2 regions of the Streptomyces fagopyri genome follow, and region 1 is predicted to be linked to the other one. Evidence: riboswitches for the same ligand, from Rfam matches in the RefSeq annotation. Region 1 holds a riboswitch; the other holds the start of a gene.
What was found. Region 1 has a riboswitch for thiamine pyrophosphate ahead of thiO (glycine oxidase ThiO). Riboswitches for the same ligand answer to the same signal wherever they lie in the genome.
Positions count from the first base shown of each region.

Region 2: it holds a riboswitch for thiamine pyrophosphate, as region 1 does, so the genes downstream of both, GFH48_RS07720 (purine-cytosine permease family protein) here and thiO (glycine oxidase ThiO) in region 1, are expected to answer to the same signal.

Region 1 covers NZ_CP045643.1:6,700,681-6,715,760, reverse strand. Annotated here, with positions in the region: gene metF (methylenetetrahydrofolate reductase [NAD(P)H]) at 1-706, opposite strand, end outside; gene thiE (thiamine phosphate synthase) at 889-1,533, opposite strand; gene GFH48_RS28980 (Rv2175c family DNA-binding protein) at 1,628-1,993, opposite strand; gene GFH48_RS28975 (NAD(P)/FAD-dependent oxidoreductase) at 2,559-3,791, opposite strand; gene GFH48_RS28970 (hypothetical protein) at 4,556-4,996, opposite strand; partial or broken gene GFH48_RS28965 (hypothetical protein) at 5,184-5,516, opposite strand; TPP riboswitch at 5,569-5,680, shown strand; gene thiO (glycine oxidase ThiO) at 5,678-6,856, shown strand; gene thiS (sulfur carrier protein ThiS) at 6,853-7,053, shown strand; gene GFH48_RS28950 (thiazole synthase) at 7,058-7,852, shown strand; gene pknB (Stk1 family PASTA domain-containing Ser/Thr kinase) at 8,111-10,066, shown strand; gene GFH48_RS28940 (deoxyribonuclease IV) at 10,175-11,053, shown strand; gene GFH48_RS28935 (hypothetical protein) at 11,146-11,286, shown strand; gene GFH48_RS28930 (sulfite oxidase-like oxidoreductase) at 11,338-11,970, opposite strand; gene bfr (bacterioferritin) at 12,128-12,607, shown strand; gene GFH48_RS28920 ((2Fe-2S)-binding protein) at 12,633-12,902, opposite strand; gene GFH48_RS28915 (class II 3-deoxy-7-phosphoheptulonate synthase) at 13,065-14,417, opposite strand; gene GFH48_RS40185 (trp operon leader peptide) at 14,635-14,793, shown strand; gene GFH48_RS28905 (anthranilate synthase family protein) at 14,889-15,080, shown strand, end outside.
Region 2 covers NZ_CP045643.1:1,812,218-1,827,297, reverse strand. Annotated here, with positions in the region: gene GFH48_RS07765 (sulfite exporter TauE/SafE family protein) at 1-720, shown strand, start outside; gene GFH48_RS07760 (cobalt-precorrin-6A reductase) at 744-1,490, shown strand; gene cobF (precorrin-6A synthase (deacetylating)) at 1,950-2,720, opposite strand; gene GFH48_RS07750 (DUF309 domain-containing protein) at 2,811-3,338, opposite strand; tRNA gene GFH48_RS07745 (tRNA-Pro) at 3,440-3,513, shown strand; gene GFH48_RS07740 (SH3 domain-containing protein) at 3,749-4,102, shown strand; gene GFH48_RS07735 (type III PLP-dependent enzyme domain-containing protein) at 5,132-6,352, shown strand; gene GFH48_RS07730 (hypothetical protein) at 6,447-6,725, shown strand; gene GFH48_RS07725 (maleylacetate reductase) at 6,731-7,810, shown strand; TPP riboswitch at 8,103-8,197, shown strand; gene GFH48_RS07720 (purine-cytosine permease family protein) at 8,187-9,581, shown strand; gene thiD (bifunctional hydroxymethylpyrimidine kinase/phosphomethylpyrimidine kinase) at 9,711-10,523, shown strand; gene GFH48_RS07710 (ArgE/DapE family deacylase) at 10,710-11,984, opposite strand; gene GFH48_RS07705 (Lrp/AsnC family transcriptional regulator) at 12,144-12,587, shown strand; gene GFH48_RS07700 (hypothetical protein) at 12,756-12,980, shown strand; gene GFH48_RS07695 (hypothetical protein) at 13,250-14,668, shown strand; tRNA gene GFH48_RS07690 (tRNA-Pro) at 14,981-15,054, shown strand.

The DNA of each region.
Region 1 (15,080 bases):
TGAGCTGTGGAAGCCGCTCCAGCATTTTCACACTCGTCACCGGCATGACCTCGGGGATCACCGGTGTCCCGCAGCCCGCCGCCACGACCCGGTCGCGCAGCCGCAGGTACGACTCGGGCTGGAAGAACATCTGCGTGATCGCGTAGTCGGCGCCGGCCCGGCACTTGTCGACGAAGTGCGCGACGTCCGCGTCCCAGTCGGCGGAGCGCGGATGCATCTCGGGGAAGGCGGCGACGCCCACGCAGAAGTCGCCGGACTCCTTGATGAGACGGACCAGTTCGGCCGCGTAGGTCAGACCCCGGGGATGCGGGACCCAGTCGCCCATGGGGTCCCCGGGCGGGTCACCGCGGACCGCGAGCATGTTCCGGATGCCGGCGTCCGCGTACTGGCCGATGATGTTGCGCAGCTCGGCCACGGAGTGGTTGACGGCGGTGAGGTGCGCCACCGGGGTGAGCGTGGTGTCGGCGACGATCTGCTCGGTCTCCCTGACCGTGCCGGCCCGGGTGGAGCCGCCGGCTCCGTAGGTCACCGAGACGAAGTCGGGAGCGACGGCCTCGACCCTGCGCAGCGCGTTCCACAGGTTCCGCTCGCCCTTGGGGGTCTTCGGCGCGGAGAACTCGAACGAGTACGTCTTCTTGCCGGACGCGAGCATGTCGCTCACGACGCGTGCGCGGTCAGTCCTGGTGGAGGCAGATCCGAGGGCCATACCGGCAGGTTAGCCAGGGGGCGCCGGTCCCCCAACCGAACCGCAGGGAATTGTCTCATTCGTCGGCTTCTTGTCCACCCCTCGGACAGACGGCGGGACCGCCCGCCGGACGGACGGCGGGACTGCCCCGCCGGACGGCGGGATGCCCCCGCTTGCGGCGGGCCGGACCGGTCCCGGACGGTTCAGGCGTGCCGCAGCCGCTTCGCGAACTCCGCCGCGGCCGACGCGGGGTCGTCCGCCTCGGTGATCGCGCGGACGACGACGACACGGCGGGCGCCCGCCTCCAGCACCTCGTCCAGGTTGCCCAGGTCGATGCCGCCGATGGCGAACCAGGGGCGGGCGGTGCGCAGCGCGGCGGTGTGGCGGACCAGGTCGAGGCCCGGTGCGTGGCGGCCGGGCTTGGTGGGGGTGGGCCAGCAGGGGCCGGTGCAGAAGTAGTCCACGCCCTCCTGGACGGCGGCGGCCGAGGCCTCCTCCGCCGCGTGCGTGGACCGGCCGATCAGGACCTCGTCGCCGAGGATGGCGCGGGCCGCGGGGACCGGGAGGTCGCCCTGGCCCAGATGGAGTACGTCCGCGGCGGCCGCGTGGGCGACGTCCGCCCGGTCGTTGACCGCGAGGAGCTTGCCGTGGCGGGCGCAGGCGTCCGCGAGGACCTGGAGGTGCTCCAGCTCCTCGGCCGCCTCCATGCCCTTGTCACGCAGCTGCACGATGTCCACGCCGTTCGCCAGGACGGCGTCCAGGAACTCGGCGAGGTCGCCCTGACGCGTCCGCGCGTCCGTGCAGAGGTAGACGCGGGCGTCGGCGAGGCGGGCGGCGTTCTCGGGCATGCGTGTGTCCCCCGTGGTGCGGCGGTGCGTACGGACCACGGCGGCCGGGTGGTCCTGGGCCGGCCGTGGTCCGTACGCCGGGCGTTTCGTCGGATCAGACGGCGAGCGCCTGGGCGCGGCGCTTCACCTCCGTGCCACGATTCTCGCTCAGAGCCTGCGCGGGGGTGCCGGGCAGGGTCGAGTCGGGGGTGAAGAGCCACTCGAGCATCTCTTCGTCGGTGAAGCCGTCGTCCCGCAGGAGCGTCAGGGTGCCGGTGAGGCCCTTGACGACCTTGTCCTCGTCGATGAAAGCGGCGGGGACGTGCAGCGCGCGGTTCTCACCACGGCGTACGGCGATCAGCTGGCCTTCCTTGACCAGCTGCCGGACGCGCGTCACCTCGACGCCGAACTGTTCGGCGATGTCGGGGAGGGTGAGCCAGGCGGGGACGAGAGCATCGATCTTTGCGTCAATCTCGGTCACGGGACAAGCCTGCCATCCCGGACTGACACTCGGTACCCGAGCGCCGCCCGTCCCGCGTCAGAAGCACGTCAGAAGCGCGCGAATCCGGCAGAATTCCGCTGAATCGCGGCGCGGCCGCACGGGTGGTGGGTCCGCCCCGGCCGCGTCCGGCGAGGGGGACCGCCCGGACCGGACGCACCCTTCCCCCGCCCGCCGCGGGCCTTCCGAGCGCCCTTCACCCGTCCGCCGGAGATCCGAGGCCGCGCCGAGGCCGCGCCGGGGCCGCGCCCGCCGGGGTCTCCGGAGCCCCGGCCGGTCGCGTGCCGGCGGGTGGCGGAGCCCGCCCGGCCCGTGGCCGCGAGGTCCCGCCCGCCTCGCGACACCCCGCACGCACACTCGCCGCCTCGCGACCGCCCCGCACGCACCCCCGCCGCACCGCGACGCCCCGCACGCACGCCCGCCGCACCGGGCAGCCCCGGGTACTTCAGGTACGAGGCCCACCGCGTCCGGCGCGCCGACGGCACACGACGGACGCGCCGCGAGGCCCGCCCCCTGACGGAGCCCCGAGGGACTGCGCGGACGCGTCCTAGGCCATGGCCTCCTTCAGGGGACGTGACGGGTCCGACAGGATCTCCGGGTCCAGCGGCATGCCCGCCTCGATCAGACGGCGGCCCTGGGCCAGGTCGCGGGGACGGCCCACCGCCAGAAGGGCGACGAGGCGGGAGTCGCGCAGCCAGCAGACCGTCCAGGCGGCGCTCGCCGGGTCGCCGCGCCAGACGGTCGTGTCGGCGGGCGCGTGGTGGCCGACGTACTGGACGAAACGGCCGAACTGCTCGGACCAGAAGTACGGAACCGGGTCGTACGCCGCCGGGGCCTCGCCGATGATGTTCGCCGCCACCGTGCGCGGTCCCTGCAGGGCGTTGTCCCAGTGGTGGACGAGGAGGCGCTCCTCGTACCGGCCCGAGGGGAAGGAGGCGCAGTCGCCGACCGCGTAGACGTCCGGCAGGGAGGTGCGCAGGTGGTTGTCGGCCACGACCTCGCGGTGGGCTCCGAGCTCGATGCCGGAGCCGGCCAGCCAGGCGGTGGCGGGCCGGGCGCCGATGCCGACGACCACGGCGCCCGCGGGCACCCGGGATCCGTCGTCGAGCACCACGGCGCCGGGCTCGACGCGCTCCACGCGCGCGTGCGTGCGCAGCGAGGCCCCGCTGTCCGCGTACCAGGCCGCCATCGGCGCGGCCACCTCGGCGGGCAGCGCCCCGGCCAGCGGCCGGTCGGCGGCCTCGACGACCGTCACCGCGCACCCCGCCTCACGTGCCGCCGTGGCGAACTCCGCGCCGATCCAGCCCGCCCCGACCACCACGATGTCGTGCTGCCGGGCGAGCACGGGGCGCAGCCGTTCGGCGTCGTCCAGGGTGCGCAGGAGATGGACGCCGGGCATGCCCTCGGCGCCGGGGAGCTGGATCGGTTCCGCGCCGGTCGCCAGGACCAGCAGGTCGTAGCGGACCGGTCCCGCGGCGGTGTCCAGTTCATGGTCCCCGGGGCGCAGGCCCAGCGCCTCGCAGCCGAGTCTCAGTTCGATGCCCAGTGCCTCGAAGTCGATGTCGAAGGCGGAGTGCTCGGCCTTGCCGAGCAGCACCGCCTTGGACAACGGCGGCCGGTCGTACGGCTGGTGCGGCTCGGCGCCGATCAATGTCACGGCGCCGGTGAAGCCCTGTTCGCGCAGGGCCACCGCGGTCTGTACGCCGGCCATGCCCGCGCCCGCGATGACGACCCGGCGTGCCGTGGACCCCTGCGTCTGCCCCTGCGTCTGCTCGCTCACCTGATCACCATAGACACGTGACAGGTATCGCTTACCTGCAAATGGTGTGCGCGGCGCCCCGATAACCAGGGATTAAGCGTTCGTCGTCTGTCGTTGCCTGTCGTGGTCGGCCACCCTCGGACGGCCCACAGACGGCCCAGCCTCGGCCCCCGAGGAGTCGCTAACGCTAGCGGCAGAGATCGCTAACGTTAGCAACCCCACTAGCGACCAAAACCGCTGATGACCAGCACGTTAGCGGTCAGCGAGCCATCTGGGCAGACCTCGGAATCGGACCGCACGACGCCTCCGAGAGGGGCACGACCGGATCGCCGGCCGTCTGCGCGACCTTCAAGGCTCGCTACGCTCGCACGCCGACGTCGTCAGGAGCTCCCATCTGAGGGCTGCCCCCTCGATGCGCACTATGGGCACGGTGGTCACTGAGGTCCACAGGGCACGTCGGTCGGTCACTCAGAGTCGGTGGCGGTCAGGCCGGGTCGCGATGGTTGCTGTACTTCGCTGCTGTATTGCCACCGGCCTTGCTGACCACCACCGCTTGAGGAGCGAGGTGGGGCGATCACGCGCCGAGTTGAGGTTCCTCGACTCGCGCAGTGCCGTCATGCTGCCCGCGCTGTGCCCCGGTTCTCCCTGAGTTGCCGCCCGTTTGGCACGAGAGTGGCACGGCTCAACAGCCGTCAAACGGGGTGGGTCCATCCATGGCGTGCAGGGCAGTGTTGCGGCGAACCCTGGAATCCGTCGGATGGCGGGCGGGCTTCGACGACCGAAGCCTAGACGTAGGCCGAGCGCTCCGCACCGCAGGAGCCGTCCTGTATGTGCAGCCTTGGGTAACTGCCCCTACAAGCCCTGAACGAGATGAAGTCTCCCTCAGGGAAGTTCTTGTTCTTAAAGCGCCAACCTGCGTCGGAACCCGCATTGTTCCAAATGTTCCCGGCACGAACGACCCGGCCGCTGGCGTCCACCACTTCCCAAGCGACGACGGCCGAGAGATCGTCTTTAAAGTCGTCCTTGACGCCGAACCAGTCACCATTGGCGTAGAAGCAGGCCTGGGACCACGAGCCGGTCGAGGTACAGATTGTGTCATTGCCCGGGTCCGTCGTGCTGGTAGCGAGGTCATCCTCGATGGCGACAGCGGAGGCGCTGGTGACGGTCAGCATGGTGGCGGCAGCAACGGCGCCTACGACTGTAGCTATGCGCATTCTCAATGTCATGATCAGATCATATGCTCAAGATTCACTCGTGTGTCATGCTCCAGACGTAGACAACCTGCCCCAACGGTTGGCCCCCGCTCCCATCCCGCGCACGCCACACTCGGCCGGCACACGCGAACGGCGCCCCCAGCCGGTCCGCCCGTCGTGCGGGGGCCCCCGCCGGGTGTCCGGCCCGTTCCACCGGTTCCACCTGTTCCACCACGCTGGTCCCCCGGCCCGGCCTCGACTCCCACTCCCAGGTCTCCTCCAGCCGCAGCCGGCCGTCGGCGAGCTCCACCACGACGGACACGCAGTGCCCTCCGGACGTCGTGCCGTCGTGTCCCAGCTGGACGTACCGGAAGTCGAGGCGGTCGCCCCGCCGGGTTCCCACGAGACGGCCGCGGGCGATGTCCCCGCCCGCGTACTCGGCCCAGATCCCGCCGTCCTTCTCGTGGTACGTGAACCGGGTGCCGGTCCCCACCTGGCCCGGCGCCTGATCGGTGACCGGGGCGAGGACGAGGCCGTCGAGCGAACGGGCCATGCGCGGAGGCTCCCTTACTGAGGCGTGCGGCAGCGAGCTAGGGTGGTCAACGTAGAGCACTCGCGGGAGCCCGGACGTACCGGGCTGAGAGGGAGGCTGGCGGCCTCCGACCGTACGAACCTGATCCGGGTCATGCCGGCGAAGGGAGGGGCTGGACGCCCATGTCGCGTACACCGGCGGAGAGGTCCGTCACGTCCGACGTCCTGGTGGTGGGGGGCGGGATCATCGGCCTGGTCACGGCGTGGCGGGCCGCGCAGCGCGGGTTCGCCACGACGGTCGTGGACCCGGAACCCGGCGGCGGGGCCGCGCAGGTGGCCGCCGGAATGCTCGCCGCCGTCACCGAACTCCACTACGGCGAACAGACCCTGCTGGGCCTGAACCTCGCCTCCGCGCGCCGCTATCCGGACTTCGTCGCCGAGCTCACCGAGGCGGCGGGCCAGGATCTCGGCTACCGCCGGTGCGGCACGCTGGCCGTCGCCCTGGACTCCGACGACCGCGCCCATCTGCGTGAACTGCACGCCCTGCAGATCCGTTCGGGGCTCGACTCGGAGTGGCTCAGCGGTCGGGAGTGCCGCCGTCTCGAACCCATGCTCGCGCCCGGTGTCCGTGGTGGTCTGCGCGTCGACGGCGACCACCAGATCGACCCGCGCCGCCTCGCGAAGGCCCTGGTCACGGCGTGCGAGCGGGCCGGGGTGGTGTTCCACCGCGGCTGGGCGGAGCGACTGACGGTGGTCCGGGATCGGGCCACCGGGGTCGTCACCGCGGCCGGCGACGGACTGGAGGCGGCGCGGGTGGTGCTGGCCGGGGGCAGCCTCAGCGGGAGGCTCGACGGCGTGCCGGACGACGTACGGCCGCCCGTGCGCCCGGTGAAGGGGCAGGTGCTGCGGCTGACGGTGCCGAAGCGGTACGCGCCGTTCCTGAGCCGTACCGTGCGGGCGGTGGTCCGCGGCAGTCAGGTCTATCTGGTGCCACGCGAGAGCGGCGAGCTCGTCGTCGGCGCGACCAGCGAGGAGCTGGGCTGGGACACCACGGTGACCGCGGGCGGGGTGTACGAACTGCTGCGCGACGCCCACGAGCTGGTGCCCGGGATCACCGAACTGCCGCTCACCGAGACGCGGGCCGGACTGCGCCCCGGCTCGCCCGACAACGCTCCGCTGCTCGGCCCGACCGGGCTCGACGGACTGCTGCTGGCCACCGGCCACCACCGCAACGGCGTCCTGCTCACTCCCGTCACCGGGGACGTCATGGCGCACGTCCTCGCCTCGGGGGAAGTCCCCGAGGAAGCGCGCCCCTTCACCCCCCACCGGTTCAGCCCGACCCGCACGGAGCAGCCCGTATGAACATCCTCGTCAACGGCGAGCGCCGGCTCGTCGCCGCGGACACCGCCCTCGGCACACTCGTCGCCACCCTCACCGCGGCGCCCTCCGGCGTCGCGGCCGCGCTCAACGAGACCGTCGTCCCGCGCACCCAGTGGTCGTCCACGCCCCTGCGCGAGGGAGACCGCGTCGAGGTCCTCACCGCAGTCCAGGGAGGCTGAACCCATGGCCGACGATCCGTTCGTCCTCGGAGGTACGTCCTTCTCGTCCCGGCTGATCATGGGTACGGGGGGTGCGCCCAGTCTCGACGTGCTGGAACGGTCGCTCGTGGCGTCCGGTACGGAGCTGACGACGGTCGCGATGCGCCGGGTGGATCCCGCGGCGCACGGCTCCGTGCTGTCCGTGCTCGACCGGCTCGGCATCCGGGTGCTGCCGAACACGGCGGGGTGCTTCACCGCGGGCGAGGCCGTGCTCACCGCGCGGCTCGCACGGGAGGCGCTCGGCACGGACCTGGTCAAGCTGGAGGTCATCGCCGACGAGCGCACCCTGCTGCCCGACCCGATCGAGCTGCTCGACGCCGCGGAGACGCTGGTCGACGACGGGTTCACGGTGCTGCCCTACACGAACGACGACCCCGTGCTCGCGCGCAAGCTGGAGGACGTCGGGTGCGCGGCGGTCATGCCGCTGGGCTCGCCCATCGGGTCCGGCCTGGGGATCCGCAACCCGCACAACTTCGAGCTGATCGTGGAGCACGCGCGCGTGCCGGTGATCCTGGACGCGGGGGCCGGTACGGCGTCGGACGCGGCGCTGGCGATGGAGCTGGGGTGCGCCGGTGTGATGCTCGCCTCGGCCGTCACCCGTGCGCAGGAACCGGTGCTGATGGCCGAGGGCATGCGGCACGCCGTGGAGGCGGGGCGTCTGGCGCGGCGCGCGGGGCGGATTCCCCGGCGGCACTTCGCCTCGGCGTCCTCGCCCGCGGAGGGCCTGGCGCGGCTGGATCCGGAGAGGCCGGCCTTCTGAGCGCAGTCCCGTGCCCCGCCGGGGGCGGACCGCCCGCCGGGGCACCCTCGCGTGTCGTCGCGGGCTCCTCCGCCGGCCGGTGCGGCGGCTGTTTCCGGCCGGTCGGAACGTGCGGGGCTCCGGGCGGCGGGGCCGGCCGCCGGCGGAGCGGGCCGCGTCACCCCTTCGGCGCGATGTGCGTCACAGGTCGGCTGCAGTCCCGCCCCGGTACGGGCCGGACCGGGAGGGCCGACGGCGACGGCTCGTAGACTCCCTTGCGTGGATACGACCCTTCAGGACCCGCTTGTCGGGCAGATGCTCGACGGCCGCTATCGCGTCGACGCCCGGATCGCGGTCGGCGGGATGGCCACGGTCTACAGGGCCCTGGACACCCGCCTGGACCGCGTGCTCGCGCTCAAGGTGATGCACCCGACGCTGGCCGCCGACGTCTCGTTCGTCGAACGGTTCATACGGGAGGCCAAGTCGGTTGCCCGGCTCGCGCACCCCAACGTGGTGCAGGTCTTCGACCAGGGGACGGACGGGTCGTACGTCTACCTGGCCATGGAGTACGTCGCGGGCTGCACCCTGCGCGACGTGTTGCGCGAGCGCGGGGCGCTCCAGCCGCGGGCCGCGCTGGACGTCCTGGAGCCGGTGCTCGCCGCGCTCGGCGCCGCGCACCGCGCCGGGTTCGTGCACCGTGACATGAAGCCGGAGAACGTCCTCATAGGGGACGACGGCCGGGTCAAGGTGGCGGATTTCGGCCTCGTGCGGGCGGTGGACACGGTCACGCAGACGACGGGGGCCGTACTCGGCACGGTGTCGTACCTCGCTCCCGAGCAGATCGAGCACGGCACCGCCGACACCCGCGTCGACGTGTACGCCTGCGGAGTCGTCCTCTACGAGATGCTCACCGGCGGCAAGCCGCACTCCGGCGACTCCCCGGCCCAGGTGCTCTACCAGCATCTGCACGCGGACGTGCCGCCGCCTTCGGCCGCCGTGCCGGGCATGCCCTTCGCCCTCGACCAGCTGGTCGCCGCGGCGACCGCCCGCGACCCCGGGATGCGCCCGCACGACGCGGTGACGCTCCTCGGCCAGGTGCTGGAGGCACGCGCGGGGCTCAGTGCCGAGCAGCTCGACGCCGTACCGCCACAGGCACTCACCGCGGGCCACGACAACGCGGAGGACCGCACCAGCGTGATCCCGCGCTCCCTGTCCGTGCCGCGTCTGCTGCCGGTGAACGAAGGCTTCGCGGACGGCGGGGAAGGCGGGGCCGACCGGACCAGCCGGTTCGACCGGACCAGTGTGCTGGCCTCCGAGCCGCCCGCCCCCGCCCGGCGGCGCGGCTCACGCTCCCGGCGCGGCACGATCCTGATCGTCACCGCGATCCTGCTGGCGCTCGGCCTCGGCGCGGGCGTCTGGTACATCAACTCCGGCCAGTTCACCAAGGTCCCGCTGCTGCTGGCGAAGACCGAGACACAGGCCAGGTCACGGATCGAGGCGGCCGGTCTCGACGTCGGGCAGGTCAAGCACGCGTACAGCGACACCGTGAAGCGCGGCACCGTGATCAGCAGCGATCCGCAGCCCGGCGCGCGGATCCGTGACCACGACTCCGTGTCGCTGACCGTCTCCGACGGACCGAAGACGGTGCGCGTGCCCGACCTCCAAGGCGTCACGCTGTCCAGGGCCAGGGAGCTGCTGAAGGGTGACGGACTCGCCGCTGGCATGACCACCCGGGAGTTCAGCGGGGACGTGGCCAGGGGCTCGGTGATCCGTACGGACCCGGAGGCGGGCACGCGGCGGCACGCCGGCTCGGCCATCGCCCTCGTCGTCAGCAAGGGCGGTCCGGTGGAGGTCGAGGATGTCACGGGGACGTCCGTCGAGGACGCCACGGCGGAGCTCGAACAGGCGGGCCTGAAGGTGCGGATCGCGGCCCAGCGGGTCACCTCGGAGTTCGACAAGGGGCAGGTGGCGCGGCAGTCGCCGGAATCGGGCAGCGAGGCCGCCACGGGCGACACCGTCACGCTGACGGTCTCCAAGGGTCCTGAGATGGTGTCGGTCCCGGACGTGGTGGGCGACAGCGTGGACGACGCGAAGAAGGCACTGGAGGACGCCGGGTTCGAGGTCGACGAGGACCGTGGACTGCTCGGACTCTTCGGGGACCACGTCAAGAACCAGTCGGTGGCCGGCGGCAGGACAGCGCCCAAGGGATCGACGATCACCATCGAGATCCGCTGAGCCCGGACGTCCGCCGGCCGGTGCCGGAATCCACGGAGTCCGGCCCCGGCGGTCCGCCGACCGGAACGTGAAGGTCCGCCGAAGGGTTCCACCGGAGCGCGTGACACCCTGAAGGGTGTGACCAGCAAGCAGCTCCGCAACCCCGTCGGCGGCCATGTCCCCGTGGCCGGCGGTCTCGACTCCGTCGGTCTGGCCTACGCGCGCGAGATCGGCGCGGAGAGCGTCCAGGTCTTCGTCGCCAACCCGCGCGGCTGGGCGACGCCCGCCGGGAATCCCGGACAGGACGAGCGGTTCCGCGCGGCCTGCGCGGCCGGCTCGATCACCGCGTACGTGCACGCCCCGTATCTGATCAACTTCGGTTCGCACACCGCGGCGACGGCCGAGAGGTCGGTGGAGTCGCTGCGGCACTCGCTGCGCCGGGGCCGGGAGATCGGCGCGCTCGGCGTGGTCGTGCACACGGGCAGCGCCACCGGGGGCCGGGAGCGTGCGGTGGCCCTCGCACAGGTACGCGAGCACCTGCTGCCGCTGCTGGGCGAGCTGACCCACGACGACGACCCGTACCTGCTCCTGGAGTCGACCGCGGGCCAGGGCGCCTCCCTCTGCTCCCGCACCTGGGACTTCGGGCCGTACTTCGAGGCGCTGGACGCCCATCCGAAGCTGGGGGTCTGTCTCGACACCTGCCACATCTACGCGGCGGGCCACGACCTGACCGGGCCGGACGGGATGCACCGGACCCTGGATCTGCTGGTGGACACCGTCGGCGAGGGCCGGCTCAGGCTGATCCACGCGAACGACTCCAAGGATGTGGTCGGCGCCCACAAGGACCGCCACGAGAACATTGGCTCCGGCCATATCGGCGAGGACCCGTTCCGCGCGCTGATGACCCACCCCGCCACCGAGGGCGTACCGCTGATCATCGAGACACCCGGCGGCAAGGAGGGGCACGCGGCCGACGTGGAGCGGCTGAAGAAGCTCCGCGACGGCTGAACCCGTCGATCCGGGAATACCCCCTAGGGGTATGAGGTCGGGACGGATGGTTCCGCTCGTACGGGAACCACCACCTGACGCCGGGGGTCCGCGTGCGGCACGAGACGCACACCAGTTCCGAGAGACCCGCGCACACCCCTGCCCACACCATGGGCGGGGTCACCTGGTCGACGGCCGCACAGGCCACCAGCCGCGGCAAGGGCCACGCCCTGGTGCACCGCCACCACCACTGACGCACTCGCCGGGGCAGGTCGGAGCTCGGGGCAGGTCGGAGCTCGGGGCGGTCAGAGCTCCGGGCCGTCCCCGGGCTCCTCCTGGTACGAGTAGCGCTGCTCGCGCCACGGGTCGCCGATGTTGTGATAGCCGCGTTCCTCCCAGAATCCGCGGCGGTCGGCCGTCATGTACTCGACGCCGCGGACCCACTTGGGCCCCTTCCAGGCGTAGAGATGCGGGACGACCAGACGGAGCGGGAACCCGTGCTCCGCCGTCAGCAGTTCGCCGTCCTTGTGTGTGGCGAAGATCGCGCGGTCGGAGGCGAAGTCGTCGAGGCGCAGATTCGAGCTGAATCCGTACTCGGCCCAGACCATCACATGGGAGACCGCGGGCGAGGGCGGAGCGATCTCCAGGATCGTGCGCGCGGGGATGCCACCCCATTCGGCCCCGAGCATGCTGAACTTCGTGACACAGTGCAGATCGGCCATGACCGAGGTGTACGGCAGGGCCGTGAACTCCTCGTGGGTCCAGCAGCGCTTCTCGCCGTCCGCGGTGGCGCCGAAGACCCTGAACTCCCAGCGTTCGGGGCGGAACTTGGGCACGGGACCGTAGTGCGTGACGGGCCAGCCACGCTGCAGTCGCTGTCCCGGCGGAAGCTCCGACTGTGCCGCCGTTCCCGTTCCCCGCTCCACCGGCTGACCCATGACTCCATCCTGACAGACCCGGGGCGGTGCCCATGACCAGCACAGTCCCTATCAGGGCAACTCCTACTAAGCGTGTACTTACTGGACGGCCCGGGACGCCGGTGCGAGGATGCGGCGCAACCTGCCCAGTTCCCCCCGCTTGGAAGGAGCCTCTGCGATGCAGGGCGACCCCGAGGTCATCGAGTTCCTCAACGAGCAGCTCACCGGCGAGCTGACCGCGATCAACCAGTACTTCCTGCACGCGAAGATGCAGGAGAACTTCGGCTGGACGAAGCTCGCGAAGTACACGCGGCACGAGTCCTTCGACGAGATGAAGCACGCGGAGGTGCTCACCGACCGCATCCTGTTCCTGGAGGGCCTGCCCAACTACCAGCGGCTGTTCCACGTCCGGGTGGGCCAGACCGTCACCGAGATGTTCCAGGCCGACCGGCAGGTGGAGGTCGAGGCGATCGACCGCCTCAAGCGCGGGATCGAGGTGATGCGCAACAAGGGCGACATCACGTCCGCGAACATCTTCGAGTCGATCCTCGAGGACGAGGAGCACCACATCGACTATCTGGACACCCAGCTGGAACTGGTCGAGAAGCTCGGCGAGGCGCTGTACATCGCGCAGCTGATCGAGCAGCCGGAGAGCTGACCCGGCGGCGGAGCCGGTACGGGAACTAGGCGGCCTCGGCCGTCACCGCGGGCATGGGGTGACCCGCGAGACCGGAGAGCTCCGCGAGGGCCGGCCGGCCCTGGTCCGCGAGCTCCCGGCGCGGGCACGCGCCGCGTCCCAGCAGGGACTGGATCTGACGGACGCACGACCCGCAGTCCGTGCCCGCCTTGCTCACCGACGCGATCTGGCGCGGGGTGCAGGCGCCGTCCTCCGCGTGCTTCTTCACCTGCGCCTCGGTGACACCGAAGCAGCTGCAGACGTACACGCGGTTCACCTCCCGGGGCGGGGTCGACAGGTCATGCCCTCCCGATGAACGGTGAGGCTAACCTAACCTTACCCGCCGTCCCGAGTCCGCAAAAGCGCGAGGGGGCGCGGATCGTATGTGATCCGCGCCCCATCACACTCCGCCGCGAGGGACGGAACAGACCTCGATCCGCTACTGGTCCCGGTACATCTCGGCGACCAGGAAGGCCAGGTCAAGGGACTGGCTGCGGTTCAGGCGCGGGTCGCACGCCGTCTCGTAGCGCTGGTGCAGGTCGTCGACGAAGATCTCGTCGCCGCCGCCCACGCACTCGGTGACGTCGTCACCGGTGAGTTCGACATGGATGCCGCCGGGGTGCGTACCCAGGCCCTTGTGGACCTCGAAGAAGCCCTTGACCTCGTCGAGCACGTCGTCGAAGCGGCGGGTCTTGTGACCCGAGGCCGCCTCGAAGGTGTTGCCGTGCATCGGGTCGGTCACCCAGGCGACGGTCGCGCCGGAGGCGCTGACCTTCTCGACCAGCTCGGGCAGCTTGTCGCGGACCTTGTCCGCGCCCATCCGCACGATGAAGGTGAGCCGGCCCGGCTCGCGCTCCGGGTCGAGACGGTCGATGTAGTGCAGCGCGTCCTCGGCCGTCGTCGTCGGACCCAGCTTGATGCCGATCGGGTTGCGGATCTTGGAGGCGAACTCGATGTGCGCGCCGTCCAGCTGCCGGGTGCGCTCACCGATCCACACCATGTGGCCCGAGACGTCGTACAGCTTGCCGGTGCGGGAGTCGACGCGGGTCAGCGCCGACTCGTAGTCGAGGAGCAGCGCCTCGTGGGAGGCGTAGAACTCGACGGTCTTGAACTCCTCCGGGTCGGTGCCGCAGGCCCGCATGAAGTTCATCGCGTTGTCGATCTCGCGCGCCAGCTGCTCGTAGCGCTGGCCCGAGGGGGACGACCGCACGAAGTCCTGGTTCCAGGCGTGGACCTGGCGCAGGTCGGCGTACCCGCCGGTGGCGAAGGCGCGCACCAGGTTGAGGGTGGAGGCGGACGCGTTGTACATCCGCTTCAGCCGCTCGGGGTCCGGGATGCGGGCCTTCTCGTTGAAGTCGAACCCGTTGACCGAGTCGCCGCGGTACGTCGGCAGGGTCACGCCGTCCCGGGTCTCGGTGCCCTTGGAACGCGGCTTGGAGTACTGGCCGGCGATCCGGCCGACCTTCACCACCGGCACCGAGGCGGCGTAGGTGAGTACGGCACCCATCTGGAGCAGGGTCTTGAGCTTGTTGCGGATCTGGTCGGCCGACACCGCGTCGAAGGCCTCGGCGCAGTCGCCGCCCTGGAGGAGGAACGCCTCTCCCTTGGCGACGGATGCCATCCGGGCGCGCAGCTGGTCGCACTCGCCCGCGAAGACGAGCGGCGGATACGACTCGAGGTCCGCGATCACATCGCGCAGAGCCTCGGCATCGGGGTACTCGGGCTGCTGCGCCGCGGGCAGGTCTCGCCAGGTGTTGCCAGCGCTCGCGCTGGACTTAGCGTTCACGGTCACCTACACCACACTACGGGGTCACGCGCGGCGTCCTCTCCCGGTGCCCAGCGATTGAGACGTGCCACGCCCGCCCCGGGACGGTCCGGCAGGCGGTGTGAGCTGCGGGTCCGCCGGCGGAGCCGGTGGTTTCCGGCGGCGCCCGGCCCGCGCCGCGCCGGACGCACTCTAGGGAGATCACTGGACCGCCGCGGGCACGGACACCCTCACTCTCGAACGAATGGACGGAACCCGAGCGGCACGCGCGAACGGCACGCGCTACCGCCACGCCCCCACGCGTCGCGCTGTCGCCCGTCCCCCGGCGTCCGGTAATGTGCGGCGCATGTTCGCGCACTCGCACCAGACCTGGTGGTGGACCGCTCATCCGGCGGCCCACTGACTGCGCGTACGCAAGACTTCGCGAAGGCCGCCCGAGGGGCGGCCTTCGGCGTTCTCCGGGGTCGTTCCTCTCCGATGTGAGAAGGAACAGGACCGATGAATCTGCTCGACCTGCTGGACGATCCCCGCCCGTTCGCCCTGCTGTGCCGCCGCACCCCCGGCCGCTCCGCCGAGGAGGGCGGCACGGTGGAGGTGCTGCTCGGGCCCGTGGCCGAGTACGAGCGGCTCGCGGACCTGCCCGACGAGGCCCTCGCGCTCGTCCCCTTCCGCCAGATCCGCGAGCGCGGC
Region 2 (15,080 bases), 4.9 Mb from region 1:
GCCGCGGCACTGCTCGTCGGCTTCTCGAAGACCGCCGTCAGCGGAGCCAACACGGTCAGCCTGGCGATCTTCGCCGCCGTGCTGCCCGCCCGCGCCTCGACCGGCGTGCTGCTCCCCCTCCTCATCGTCGGGGACGTGCTGGCCGTACTGACCTACCGGCGGCACGCCCACTGGCCCACGCTGTGGCGGCTGTTCCCGGCGGTCGCCGCCGGGGTCGTCCTCGGCACGCTGTTCCTGGTGTGGGCAGACGACGGGATGGTAAGGACCTCGATCGGCGCGATCCTGCTGCTGATGGCGGCGGTGACGCTCTGGCGCCGCCGGGCCGCCACGCGGGAGGACGATCCGGAGGCGGTCGTGACCCGGTCCGGCCGGATCAAGGCACGCTCCTACGGCGTGCTCGGCGGGTTCACCACGATGGTCGCCAACGCGGGCGGCCCCGTGATGTCGATGTACCTGCTGTCCGCGGGCTTCCGCAAACTCGGCTTCCTCGGCACCTCGGCCTTCTTCTTCCTGATCGTCAACACGTCCAAGGTGCCCTTCAGCGTGGGCCTCGGACTCATCGACGGACACTCCCTGCTCCTCGACGCGGCGCTCGCGGTCTTCGTCGTACCCGGCGCGTTCCTCGGCAGGTGGGCCGTGCACCGCATCAACCAGCTGCTCTTCGAACGGCTCGTGATCGCGGCGACGGTGGTGGGCGGGGTGCAGCTGCTGCTGCGCTGACCACCTCTCGTAGGCTCGACGCCATGTCCCCCCACGTCCTGGTCCTCGGCGGCACCACCGAGGCACGCCGGCTCGCCGCCGAACTGGCGGGCCGCCCCGGCGTGCGGGTGACCACGTCCCTCGCGGGGCGCGTGTCCAGGCCGGGCGCGCTCGCTGGGGACGTACGCGTCGGCGGGTTCGGCGGCGCGGACGGGCTGGCCCGGTGGCTGCGCGAGCAGCGGGTGGACGCCGTCGTCGACGCCACGCACCCCTTCGCCACCGGCATCACCGAGAACGCCGCCCGGGCCGCCGCCGCCACCGGAGTTCCGGCGGTCGTCCTGCGCCGCCCCGGCTGGCGGCCCGGCCCCGACGACCGGTGGCACTTCGCCACCTCCCTCACCGAGGCCGCCGCGCTCCTCCCGCCGCTGGGCAGGCGGGTCTTCCTCACCACCGGGCGCCTCGGTCTCGGGGCCTTCGCGCATCTCGCCGGACTCCATTTCCTCGCCCGGTCGGTGGAGGCGCCGGAGCCGCCGCTGCCACCGGACACCGAGGTGCTCCTCGCCCGCGGCCCGTTCACGGTGGACGGCGAACGGACCCTGCTGCGCGCACACCGCGTCGACGTCCTGGTGACGAAGGACAGCGGGGGCGAGGCGACGGCCGCCAAGCTCACCGCCGCTCGCGCACTGGGCCTGCCCGTGGTCGTCGTGCGACGGCCGCCGCTCCCGGACGGCGTGGCCGCGGTACCGGATGTGGTGTCGGCCCTGGCCCGCCTGGACTTCGGCGTCCTCTGACGCGGGGCGCGGACCGACTCGACGACCTGAGCGGGCGCGCGGCCCACTACCAGGGGCGCGGACCCCGGGTGCGTACGCGACGAGCCGCTCGGCGACATGTGACGGAGGACCTGCCCGGGGGCGCGTACGGGACGACTCGTCCGACGACATGCCCCGCCGGGCGGTCTGTGGGTGCGGCACGCCCCGCGCGACGGTCTCCGCGCGGTGGTAGCGCGTACGGGGCGATTCCGCGCGGCGCTACCCACGAGCCGGGCGTCTCGGTCCGGCGGCACGTACGTGCGGGACGCCCCGCCCGCGGCACGGACCTGTCGTGCGTGCCTGGCCGTACGGGCCCGCGGCACGGGCCCGCGGTACGGGAGCTGTCGTGCCTGCCTGCCGTACGGGCCGGGCGTGCGCGGCCTTTCCTCGGACGCCCGCGCTTGCCCGCGCGGCGGCGCGGCGGCGCGGCGGAGGCGTGCCCTACCCCCGCGGCCGCCTGCGCAGCAGATACGTGTCCATGATCCAGCCCTTGCGCTCGCGCGCCTCGGCCCGCAGCCGTTCGATCCGGGGCGCCGCCTCCGCTATCGGGCCGGAGGCGAGGATCTCGTCGGGTGTGCCGATGTACGCGCCCCAGTAGATGTCGATGTCCTCGTCGGCGTACCGGCGGAAGGCCTGGTGGGCGTCGAGCATGACGACCACGTCGTCGACACCTTCGGGAAAGGCCTCCGCCAGACGCCTGCCCGTCGTGATCTGGACGGGCCCGGCCACCCGGTTGAGCCCCGTGCGGTGCCGGGCGACGAGCGCGGAGACGCTGCTGATGCCGGGCACGACGTCGTACGTGAACGCCACCGCGCCCCGGTCCAGGATCTCCTCCAGGATCCCGAGCGTGCTGTCGTACAACGCGGGATCGCCCCAGACCAGGAACGCGCCGCTCTCGTCCTCGCCCAGCTCCTCGGCGATGAGCCGCTGGTAGATGTCCGCGCGGGCGCTGCGCCAGTCCCCGACGGCGGGGGAGTAGGCGGCGCCGTCGGCGGCCCGGTCACGGTCCGGGTCGCGTGCCTCCACCAGGCGGTACGCCCCGTCGGACAGATGGGCGTCGAGGATGTCACGGCGCAGCTGGACGAGGTCCGACTTCGCCTCGCCCTTGCCCAGGACGAAGAACACGTCCGTGCTCCGCAGCGCCTTGACCGCCTGGAGGGTGAGCTGGTCGGGGTCGCCCGCGCCGATGCCGATGACATGAATCTTTCGCACCCCCCGAGTCTGCCGCACGCCACCGTCCGGGGACGCACCGCGTCCGCCCGGGGTCCGCGCACCGGCCGGACCGAGACGCCGGACGGTTCCTCAGCGGGTGCTCCCGCGCAGCCGGGGCGCCCAGTCCCCGGCACTGACCGCGGCACCGTCACTCTCCACGACGGAAGCCAGCTCCCTTGCCCACGAGGCGAGTTCGACGAGATCGAGCTCATGGGGACGGGCTCGGCCGGTCGCACCGGACCGCCACTCGTCGACGGCTTTGGCCCCGCGCCGCAGCAGCCGGGCACCGCCCGTCGCGTTGCCGCGGGCCGCGTGCGTGAGGCCCACCGCGAGCTGGGCCAGGCCCCGCCAGAGCGTGCGCTCGTCCTCGGGGCCCGCCTTCCAGGCGTCCTCGAAGACCTCGTGCGCGTGGAAGGGCCGCCCCGCGTCCAGCAGCGCCTGCGCCTCGGTCACCGTGCTCCCGGGATCACGCACGACGCCCTCCGGCTGACGTTCGACGCCGTCGGCGCCGTACGGCAGAGGGCGGCCCAGCCCGTCCCGTGGCCGGGCGTTGCGCGCCCTGCCCTCGGTGTCCCGATCCCGCCCGGTGTTCCGCCGATTTCCGGATGTCCCGCTCATACCCCGATTGTCGCTCGCTCCGTGCCCTCTTCGGAGCAGCCCCCGCTGTGGGGTAAAGTTCTGTTCGCACGATCCTGCGGGGCATCGCGGGGGAAACGCATCGGGACGTGGCGCAGCTTGGTAGCGCACTTGACTGGGGGTCAAGGGGTCGCAGGTTCAAATCCTGTCGTCCCGACGGTGCGAAGGGTCTTCACGGGCGACAGCCTGTGAGGGCCCTTTTTCATGCGTCCGGGACGAGGGGAGCCGGTGAGTTCCCGTTCCGCGAGAGCCTCGGGCGGCGGGACGCTTCGAGCGTGGTCGAAAGAAGTTCCCTGTCCGGAGCCGGACTTGCAAGGTTGCCCTGCGGGACCGGCGGGACGCGCGGCCCCGTCCGGTGAGCACACCGGGACTCCACCACGGGGAAGGACAGCATGACCATGAGGATGAGGACCAGGGCGTCGGTCACGGCGGGTGTCGGGGCGTTCGCCGCCGGACTGCTGCTGACCGGCGCGGCCGGGGCGCAGGCCGCGGCGGCGGGACTGCCGTACGCCGTCACACCCTACGTGAACGTCAATGTACGCTCCGGCCCGTCGAGCCAGACCGGTATCACCGGGCACGTCACCGCGGGGGACCCGCGCGGTGCGTCCTGCTGGACCCACGGCGAGACCATCCGCGACAACGGCTATGTCAACGACGTGTGGGTGCGGCTGGCCGAAGGCTATGTGAGTGCCGTGTACCTCAAGGGCGACCAGTACGGCGGCCTGCCCGCGTCGGCCACCTGCTGACCGGACGCGGGGCCCGGCTCCGTCCGGAGCCGGGCCCCGCGCCATGCCGGACCGGGTCACGGCTCCCCGTCCCGGCCCGCCGACCCCCATCCGACCGACCCCGGTCCGCCCCCACACCGTTCCGAGCCGCTGCCGCTGCCGCTGCCGCTGCCGCTGCCGCTGCCGCTGCCTCGGCATTCGCATTCGCTGGACGCACGCCACGCTCCAGGATCTTCCGGGCCCGGGTGACGGGCCCTACCTGGACGTTCGCGGACGGCCCCCTCCCCGCCGCCACCTGAGAGCCGGCCGGCACGGACGCACGCGGCCGGGCCGGCGTGCCGCGCCCCCGCGGGCATCGTGCGCACCCCTGGGCGCTCACGCGGGGCGCACATCTGCCTCGGCCGCGCGTCCGCCGGCCGACTCCGCCGGCCCTGCGCCTTGATCCGGCCGGTGTCCACACCCGCGCCGGCGCCCGGCCTCTTCCCCCCCGGCGCACCTCCCCGACGTCAGGTGTCCGCGCGTACCGCCGGAACACCACCGGCGACGCGCCCACCGAACCCCTGCGTGGGGCCGGGCCGTTGCGTGGGAGGGTGTCGTGGGTGTTCATGTGCGCCGGGGCGACACTTCGGAGAGGCTCCCGCTCGCGAGCGGCTCAAGGTGCCTGAGGATCTCTCACCGGGTAGAGATCGCACCTGGGCCACGGGTTGGGAGTCGCGGATCAGAATGATGGTGGGATGCCACAGGGCGCGAGCCCTGCGAGCGAGGGCTCCGGCCTGCCGGAGCACGGTGGTGGTGCTCCGGGGGTCCCCGGCGACCGCACCGGACCGGACGCTCGGTCGGCACACCTCGGACATTCCTCCCCGGCCGGCGGACGGGGCACGCGCGTCGCACGCGGCCCCGCTCCCCATGGCGCGCACGGCCCCGCCCGGAGCCTCTGGCGTGTCCCCGCTCCTCGTGTCGCGCACCGGCCGGCCCGCGATGCCGTCCGGCCGCTCGCCACCCGCGTCGCGTGCCCACGACAACCTGCGCCATACGACCCGGAGTGCCCCAATGATCACACCCCCGCGCGCGGTGCGCGATCGCATCCTCTCCCTGTCGCCCACGGAACTGCCCTCCTACGTATCCGACTTGGCGGCACTGCGCGCCCACGCCGCGTCCGTCAGAGCCGCTCTGCCCGACCGCGTCGAGATGTACTACGCGGTCCAGGCCAACGGGGAACCGGAGATCCTGGCCGAACTCGGCCCGTACGTCGACGGTTACAAGGTCTCCTCCGGAGTCGAACTGGACCACGTCGCCGAGTCGGGCGTGGACCGCCCGCGGGACTTCGGCGGCACGGAGAAGACCCCGACGGAGCTGGCGGACGCGCTGGAGCGGGGCGTGACCCGCTTCCACGTCGAGAGCGAGTACGAGCTGTACATGCTGGCCGGGCTGGCCCAGCGGCACGCTCCGGGCCGTCGGGTCGCGGTGCTGCCGCGGTTCGACCTCCCGGTGCCCGGCGGCCTTCTCACGGAGGACGGCGGCGCGTGCGCCACCACCTCCGGCCTGGACCCCGCCCGGGCCGACATCATCGTCGGGCTGCTCACCGACGGCAGCTATCCGAGCCTCGAACTGCGCGGTGTCCACGCGCACTTGGCGAACGGCGTGCACGCCGGGGAACACCTGGCGCTGGCCGAGTCCGTCGTCGCCTGGACCGTGGAACTGGCCGCCCGGAACGGACTTCGGCTCGCCGAGGTGGACATCGGGGGCGGCATGGCGGTGGACTACGACCGCCCGGAACGCCGCTTCGACTGGGACGCCTACGGCAAGGGTCTCGCCCGACTCGCCGCAGCCCACCCGGAGTTGACGCTGCGGATCGAGCCCGGCCGTGCGCTGACCGCGTACTGCGGCTGGTACGCGAGCGAGGTGCTGGACGTCGAGCACGGTTCCAGCGAGGACTTCGCCGTCATCCGCGGCGGCGCCGTCCACCTGCGCACCCCCGCCACCGGGCGGCACGATCAGCCCTGGTCCGTTCTCGAAGTGGAGCCGTGGCCGTATTCCTGGCCGCGGCCCGTGGTGCGCCGGGAGCGCGCCACCCTCACCGGCCAGCTGAACACGTCGCAGGACGTCCTGGTCCGCGGCGTCCGGGCGCAGGGCCTGCGAGCCGGTGACCGGGTGGTGTTCTCCCTCGCGGGCGCCTACATCTCGCCTGCCCCGCACCGGGCCCACGACCGCTATCCGGAGCCCCGCTTCCACTTCCTGGACGCGGGCGCGGACGGCGACCGGTCGCGATGACCGCGCGAGGGAACACCAGGAGTTGCCGTCCGGAGCGAGGCGGCGCATCCTCGGACACGCCTGGCAGGATCGTGTGCCGGACCAGGAGAGTGGCATGACCGTCGAACCGACCGACCGCAAGACCGACCTCGGGACCGATGCCCGGGCCGACCTCAGGGCCGGCTTCGGGACTGACCCCGGAACCGGCCTCGAGGCGGACTTCAGGGCCATGGGGGCCGGCTTCGGGGCCGGTGTCACCGATGCCGTGCCCGCGGCCGGGGAGAGCCCGGCCCAGACGTTCACCGAGGCCTACGATCCCCTCCCGGCAAGGGAGTTCGGCGTCCCGGCCCCCTTCCCGCGGGCCCGCTTCGACCTCGTACGGGAGCAGGTATGAGCGCCATGGACACCCCGCTCGACTTCTCGTACGAGACCCGGCCGGGCCGGGTCGTCTTCCGGCCCGGCGCCGCCGTGTCCGCGACCCCCGGCGAGGTCGCCCGGCTCGGTCTGCACAGGGTGCTGGTGGTCTGCGGCGGCCGGGGCGAGACCGCCGCCCGGGCGGTCGCCGACGCGCTGGGCGGTCAGTGCGCGGGGGTGCACGCCGAGGCCCGGATGCACGTACCCGCCGAGGTCGCCACCCGAGCGGTCGAGGTGGCCCGCGAGATACGCGCCGACGGCTGTGTGGCGGTCGGCGGCGGCTCGGCGATCGGCCTCGGCAAGGCGATCGCGCTGCGCACCGGACTGCCGCTGATCGCCGTGCCGTCCACCTACTCGGGCTCCGAGATGACCCCGGTGTGGGGCCTGACCGAGGACGGCGCCAAGCGCACCGGCCGTGACCTCGCCGTCCAGCCCCGAAGCGTCGTCTACGACCCCGAGCTCACCCTCGGACTTCCCGTCCCCCTCTCTGTGACCAGCGGTTTCAACGCCCTCGCGCACGCCGTCGAAGCGCTGTACGCGCCGGACACCTCGCCTCTCGTCCAGCTCATGGCCGAGGAGGGAGTCCGGGCGATGACAGGTGTCCTGCCGACCGTGGCCGCCGCCCCCGGGGACCTCGACGCGCGGAGCCGCGCCCTGTACGCGGCGTGGCTGTGCGGTGCCTGCCTCGGCGCCACCACCATGGGCCTGCACCACAAGCTGTGCCATGTCCTCGGCGGCACCTTCGACCTGCCGCACGCCGAGACGCACACCGTCGTCCTGCCCTACGTCCTCGCCTACAACGCGTCCGCCGCGCCCCGGGCGATCGCCACCCTGTCCCGGGCGCTCGGTACGGACGACGTCCCACGCGCCCTGCGGGAACTCGCGCGAGGCCTGGGCGCGCCGCACACTCTCGCCGAACTCGGCCTGAAAGAAGCCGACTTGGCGGTGGCCGCGGCACAGGCCGCCGGCCAGGCGTACCCGAACCCGCGCGAGGTCACCCCGCACGGCGTGCTGGGCCTGCTGACGGCGGCGTACGAGGGCTGGGAACCACGCGTCGGCTCCTGAGGCCTGAGGCCTGAGGCGCGGCGCGAGAGTCCCGCCCGCGTCGCGACGCCCGGCACGGCCGCCGGGTGGACGAGGGGTGGACGACGGGACGTGCGCGACACGCTCCAGGAGGCATCGCTCCGCCCGCGACCCCACGACCCCACGACCCCACGACTCCACGTCGACGCACGCGCCCCGCCCACCGCCTTGTCCGGGCCTCGCGCGCCTTCTCGCACAGGCCCCGCGCGCCTCCTCGCGCGGTCCGGGCGCCCCCTGCCCGGGACGCACGCGCGGGCCGGGCTATCCTTGCGCCGAACCGGACACGGGGTGCCCCGCACGAGGGCTGAGATCACACCCGTCGAACCTGAACCAGTTAGGACTGGCGGAGGGATGTCTCATGTCGTTGCCGTATGCCCGTGGTGAAGTGGCCGTCGGAGGTCCGCAGGGCGTTTTCGACGGGCGGATGCCCGAGGCCCCGGGGGACCTGCGCGTCGAGGCGCGCGGCATCGCCCCGGTGCCGGAGGACCACCGTTACGGCGGCCCCGGCCGCCTGTTCACCGTGTGGTTCGCCCCCAATCTGACGATGACCGGGGTCTTCACCGGCACCGTCGGCGTCGCGCTCGGTCTGGACTTCTCCACCGCGCTGACCGCCGTCGTGCTGGGCACCCTGCTGGGCGCGGTGCCGACGGCGTACCTCGGCACCTGGGGCAGTCAGACCGGCGCCGGTCAACTGCCGCTCGCCCGGCTCGCGTTCGGACGGGCCGTGCTGGTGCCGGGCGCGCTGCAGTGGCTGTCCTCGATCGCCTGGGACGCGCTGATCGGTCTGTTCGGCGGGGACGCGCTGGCCCAGCTCTGCGGCTGGCCGTTCTGGCTGGGCGTGCTCGTCATGATGGGTGCCCAGGGAGCGCTCGGCGCCCTCGGGTACGAGGTGATCCACCGGCTGCAGACCGTGATGACCTTCGCCCTCGCCGCCGCCTTCGCCGCGCTGACGGTGAAGCTCCTGAACGGCACCCACCCCGCTGCCGCCGCCTCCGCGCACGGTGCCGACCGCGCCGGGGCGTTCGTCCTGACCTGCACCATCGCCCTCAGCCTGGCGCTCTCCTGGGCCCCTTACGCCAGCGACTTCAGCCGCTATCTGCCGCGCACGGCATCCCGGCCGCGCATGTTCTGGTGCACGCTCGCCGGAATCAGCGTGTCCTTCGTGGCCGTCCAGGCGCTCGGCCTGTGGGGCGCCTCCGTCTTCACCGACCAGACCGCCCGCGGCGTCGACACCCTGCTCGGCGGCGGTGTCCTCGGCGCGTTCGGACTGCTCGCCGTGGCCCTGGCCGCGCTGAGCAGCAACGCCATGAACGACTACAGCGGGTCGCTCGCCCTGCAGACCATGGGCGTACGCCTGCCGCGCCCGGCCGCCGCCGCGCTGGCGGCCGTCCTCGGCTTCCCGCTCGTGCTGTGGATGCACGCCGCCGACACCACGACCCGGTTCCAGAACGTGCTGCTGCTCGTCGGTTACTGGATTCCCGGGTTCGTGGCGATCGTCGCCGTCGACTGGCTCGTCCGGGCCAGGGCGCGCGTCGGCGCGCCGGTCGACCTGTCCGCCGAGAGCGCCCGTCCGCAGCCGTGGTGGCCCGCGCTGGTGGCGTTCGTCGGCGCCTTCGCGGCGGCGGTCCCGTTCATGAGCACCAGCCTGTACGTCGGTCCGGTCGCCCGGGCCCTGCACGGAGCGGACCTCGCCTACGGGGTGGCGTTCCTCGCGGCCCTCGTGGTGTACGCCCCACTGCGGCTGCGCCGCTGACGACGTCCGCCACCGGGCACGGCGCCACGGGCCCTGTCGCCGTGCGTAGGCGCTCACCCGTCTCGTCCCGCCGTTCTCGCGTCATCCGCCTCGTCCCATCCGTCTCGTCCCGTACGGAGCGAACCCGCCATGTCCTCGAACACTCCCGCCGTCCCGCCCCGCGTCCTGACCGTCGCCGGATCGGACTCGGGCGGCGGCGCCGGCATCCAGGCCGACCTGAAGACCATGCTGGCGCTCGGCGCGCACGGGATGAGCGTGCTGACCGCGGTCACCGCGCAGAACTCGCTCGGCGTGCAGGGAGCCTGGGAGCTTCCGGCGGAGGCGGTGCGCGCGCAGTTCCGCAGCGTCGTGGACGACATCGGGGTGCAGGCGGTGAAGACCGGCATGCTCGGCTCATCGCTGCTCGTCGAGACCGTCGCCGAGCTGCTGTCGGACGTCGCCGCGCCCGTGGTGGTGGATCCGGTGAGCGTCTCCAAGCACGGTGACCGGCTGCTGGCCGACGACGCGCTGGACGCCGTACGGACCGCGCTGCTGCCGGTCGCGACGGTGGCGACGCCGAACCTCGACGAGACCGCCGAACTCACCGGGATCGAGGTGACGGGGGAGCGGGACATGCGCCGGGCCGCGGAACGGCTGCTGTCCTACGGCCCCCGCTGGGTCCTCGTGAAGGGCGGCCATCTGCCCGGCGAGGCCGTCGACCTGCTGACCGACGGCACCGAACAGCTCTGGCTGCGGGCGCCGCGCCACGACAACCGGCACACCCACGGCACCGGCTGCACCCTGGCCTCGGCCATCGCGGTGGAGCTGGCGCGGGGGAGCGCGGTGCCGGAGGCGGTGCGGCGGGCGAAGGAGTACGTCACGGGTGCGATCGCGGCGGGCTTCCCGCTCGGCTCCGGACTCGGACCGGTGGACCACGGGTGGCGCTGGCGGGCGGGGCGCTGAACCCCCCCCTCGGGGGCCGGGGTCCCACCCGGTCGGGGTCTCCGCCGATCCGGGGTCCCAGTCGGTCCGGGGCCCTACCCGATTCAGGGCTCATGCGGTCCGTTGCCGTCCGGGGCCGGGGCGCCACGAGTCCGTGGTCGTACGGAGCCCGTGGCCACGGAGCCTGTGGCCACGGAGTCCGTGGTCCTATCGGGTTCCCACGGTGCGCAGTGTCGCCAGGACCAGTGCGCGGGCGACGGCCACCGTCTCCGCGAGGGACACGTGCTCGTCGGGGCCGTGGGCCAGACGGACGTCCCCGGGACCGTACTGGAGGGTCGGGATGCCCGCCCCGGCGTAGAGCCGCAGGTCGCTCCCGTAGGGGGCGCCCCGCTCCCGGGCCGCGGGCGCTCCGGTGACGTCGGCGTGCGCGCTGCCGACCGTCTCGCGCAGTGGATGGCCGGCCGGGAGCCGGCCGCTGGCGAACTGGCCACCGGGCCACGAGACGACCGCGGGATGTCCGCGCAACCACGGATCGGCCGCGCACGCCCGCGCCACACAGCGTTCGAACGCGGCGCGTGCCTCGGCCGGGTCCTCGCCGAGCCGCAGCCCGAGCCGTCCGTCGGCGACCAGCAGCCCCGGCACGCTGCTGGCCCAGTCCCCGGCCTGGAGCATCCCGACGGAGACGGTGTACGGGAAGGGGTATTCGGCCATCAGGGGATCAGGCGTCTCGCTGCGGACGGCCTCCAGCCGGGCCAGCGCGGCGGCGATCGGCGCGTAGGCGTCGATGGCGCTCACCCCGGCGTCACGGGTGCCGGCGTGCGTGGACCGGCCCGGCACGGTGATACGGAAGGTCAGGGCGCCGGCGTTCGCGGTGACCAGCGTGCCGCCGGTCGGCTCGCTGATGACGCAGGCGTCGCCGGTGTGGCCACGGCGCAGGGTCCCGAAGGCCCCGATCCCGCCGTCCTCCTCGCCGACCACGAAGTGGCCCGCGACGCTGCCGCGCAGCCGTACCCCGCACGCCCGGATCGCGGCGAGCGCCGCGACGTTGGCGACGACACCGGCCTTCATGTCACAGGCGCCCCGGCCGTGCACGACGTCCCCGCGGACACTCGGTACGAACGGGGCGCCCGCCCACTGCGCGAGGTCGCCGGGCGGCACGACGTCCACATGACCCTGGAGGATCATCGTCGGACCGTCCTCGTCGCCGGGCAGCGTCGCGACGAGCCCCCACGCCTCGTCGCGCGGCACCTCCATGCCGGGGAAGCCGGGCTCGGCGCGCAGCGCGGGCAGATCCATCGACCAGAGGTCGATGTCCAGGCCCGACCGGCCGAGGTCCCGCGCCAGACGGTGCTGCAGCTCGGACTCGGCCGCGCTTCCCGTCACGCTCGGCACGGCCAGGGTGTCGAGCAGCATCGTGGCGACGGCCGTCTCGTCGACGGCCTCCAGGGCGGCGGATTCCTCGGCACTGAGCACTGCGCGCATGCCACACGCTCCTTTCGCGGGTGGATGACGAGGGGGGCGTGAGGATGCTACGAACAGCCCCGGTACGCAAACAATCGCCGTTCGTTTCCTTCTGGGATCGATTTCTTGTGAAGAATGTCCCTGCGTGGTGATTTCTTGCGCGGAGAAAGGGTGTGCGGCATGGCCATGGACGCCATCGACGAGGCCATCGTGCAGTGCGTGCTGCGCGACGCGCGCAGTACCTACGCGGAGATCGGCCGCGCCGCCGGGCTCTCGGCGCCCGCGGCGAAGCGGCGCCTGGACCGACTGGTGGCCGACGGCACGGTCCGCGGTTTCACCGCGCTCGTCGACACCCAGGCGCTGGGCTGGCGGACCGAGGCCTTCGCCGAGGTGTACTGCAAGGGCAACCCGACCCCCGCGGAACTGCGGCGCGACCTGGAGGCCGTACCCGAGGTGGTCGAGGCCTACACGGTCTCCGGGGCCGCGGACGCGATCGTGCACCTGATGGCCCTGGACATCCCGCACCTGGAACGCGCCATCCAGCGGGTGCGCGAGGCCAGGGTCATCGAGCGGACGGAGAGCGTGATCGTGCTGTCCGGGCTGATCAACCGGCCGCGCGTCTGACCGGCGGTGCCGGGCCGCCCGGCACGGTCGCGCATTAAATCGAACACGTGATTGAATTCGGCGCATGGCGTACCCACACTCCTCCGACGGGCCGGCGACGGCGCGCGGTGAACGAACGAGACATCGGGCCGGGATGCAGGCCGGGGCCGGAGAGGCGAGGCTGGAATCATGTCCGAACCGCTGCCAGTGATCGTGTCCCCGCCGGCGCCGACGGGTGGCCGCCGGGTCCGTGTGCACGGAGAGAGCCTCGGGTTGGCCTACAACCTGGACGACCTGTCCGAGTTCCTGCGGCGTGCGGGGCTCGACGTCGACCCGCTGACCATCGCGGTGTCCCCGCTCATCGACTGGCGGGGGATCGGCCCGGAGTACTGGGGGCCCGAGACCGGGAGGTGAGGGCGGCCGGAGGGGCGCGGCTCCCTCTCCGGCCGGAGCGTGACCGGCGCGCCCGTTCGGTACGAATGTGTGATGCCGCGTCAAGTGTGCTTGTGCGCGGGTGAGTTGGGGAGAGCGTCGCGACCGCCTTCGAGGGGGCGGCGTGGCGCACATCACCCTTGAGGGGTGCGGAAGGTGAAGCGCGCCTTCGGGTCTTCATGGCATGCTCACATCCAGTTACTCGCTGGTAACTTCTTGCCGCCCCCACCCCCTCAGGACTGATCTTGCGTATCCGCAAGCGGCCCTTGCGTGCCGTCATGCCCGCGCTCGCCGCATCCGCCCTCCTCCTCGCCACCGGCTGCTCCGCGGGCTCCGGCCCGCGCGCCTCCTCCGCCCCCGGACGTGTCCCGGAGGCCACGGCCTCCACCGCCGAGTCCGCGCACGGCGGCGGCCCCCTCGCCGTCGCCGCCGGACCCGCGGCCACCTCGACGGCGGTCGCGCGGCCCGGTACGGCCGGCGGCGAGGCCCACAAGTCCGCGCTCACGGTGACGTCGTACGACAGCCGTACCCGACGCGCCGTCATATCCCCAGCGCACAAGGGGAATCCGTCCGCGTCGCCCGCTCCAGGAGGGACGCCGGCGCCGGGCCGTACCGCCGTCGGTGACGTCATCGCCAGCGCCCCCGCGCCCGGCGCTCCCGACGGACTGCTCGCCGAGGTCACCGAGGTGATCGGCGAGAAGCCCGACGGCACCGAGGTCCGGACCGCGCCGACGACGCTGGACGCGCTGCTCGGCGACGGTGAGGCGAAGGGCACCGTCCCCGTCGATCCCGCCTCCTTCGACGTCGAGCGGCTGCTGCCCGGCGTCAAGGTCTCCTGGGCGCGGACCGGAGACGTGCACGCGGGCCCCGAGGGCGCGAAGGTCCCCCTCGGCAGCCTGCGGGTCGACGTCGCCACGCAGGTCGCCACGGCCGAGGGCGCGCCGGCCTCCGCGGCGGCGACCCTGTCCGGCTTCGTCCAGGTCAAGCCCGAGGTCGACTTCTCCTACGGCGGCAGGTCCACCGCGGCGGGCCCCGGAACCGCCCACCTCGGTGTCCTCGGCGACTGGACCTCGCGGTGGGCGCTCAAGGGACGCGCCGCCGCCTCCGCCCAGCCCGTCCGGCTGCCGTTCGCGAAGCTGCACGCCGACCCCGTCCTCCAGGTGGGCCCGGTCCCCGTCGTCGTGAACCTCGACCTGACCTGCTACTTCCAGATCAGCGGCGACGGCAGGGTCACCGTCGACATCGAGCAGGACCTCAAGGGCGACTTCGACGCGGGCGGTACCTACGACGCGGCCACGGGCTGGACCCCGGTCGACGAGTCGCACATGGCGAGCACCCCGGTGCGCGCCCGGGTCACGACCGACGGAGGGGTGAAGGCCGCCCTCGGCGCACAGGCCACGGTCGGTCTGTACGGAGCCGTGGGCGTCACCGCCGACCTGGCTCCCTATCTGCGCGGCGAGGCCGCGGGCACCGTCGACGTCACCTCCCCGTCCCACTCCGGCACGAAGGCCGACGTCGGGACGACGGGTACCTGGAGTGTCTACGGCGGGCTCGATCTGAGCGGGACCCTGCGGATCCAGCTGTCCGTCTTCGGCACCCCGGTCCTCCAGCGGGGTATTCCGCTGGGCACGCTGCACCGGGAGTGGAGGCTCGCCGGCAGCCCGGTGTGACAACCGCTGTCTCGGTGGCCCGCCGTCTCGGTGGCCCGTGACCGGTGGCGCGTGGCCGGTGGTCCGTGGCCTGCGGGGCACGGGGGCGGGTGGTGCGTGGCCTGCGGGGCACGGGGGCGGTGGTGCGTGGGACCCGGGGCGGCGGTCCGTGGGTGGTGGTCCGTGCGCCCGGGCGACGAATCGCCGGCCGCCGCGCGCCGCGGCCGGCCCGGACGTACCGCCCCGCCGACCGTCGCGTGTGCGGGGCCGCCCCCGCACGTGCGGTAGGGTTTACCTGCACGATCACGCGGGATCACCGCGGGTGAACAGCATCGGGACGTGGCGCAGCTTGGTAGCGCACTTGACTGGGGGTCAAGGGGTCGCAGGTTCAAATCCTGTCGTCCCGACGGTGCGAAGGGTCTTCACGGACGAT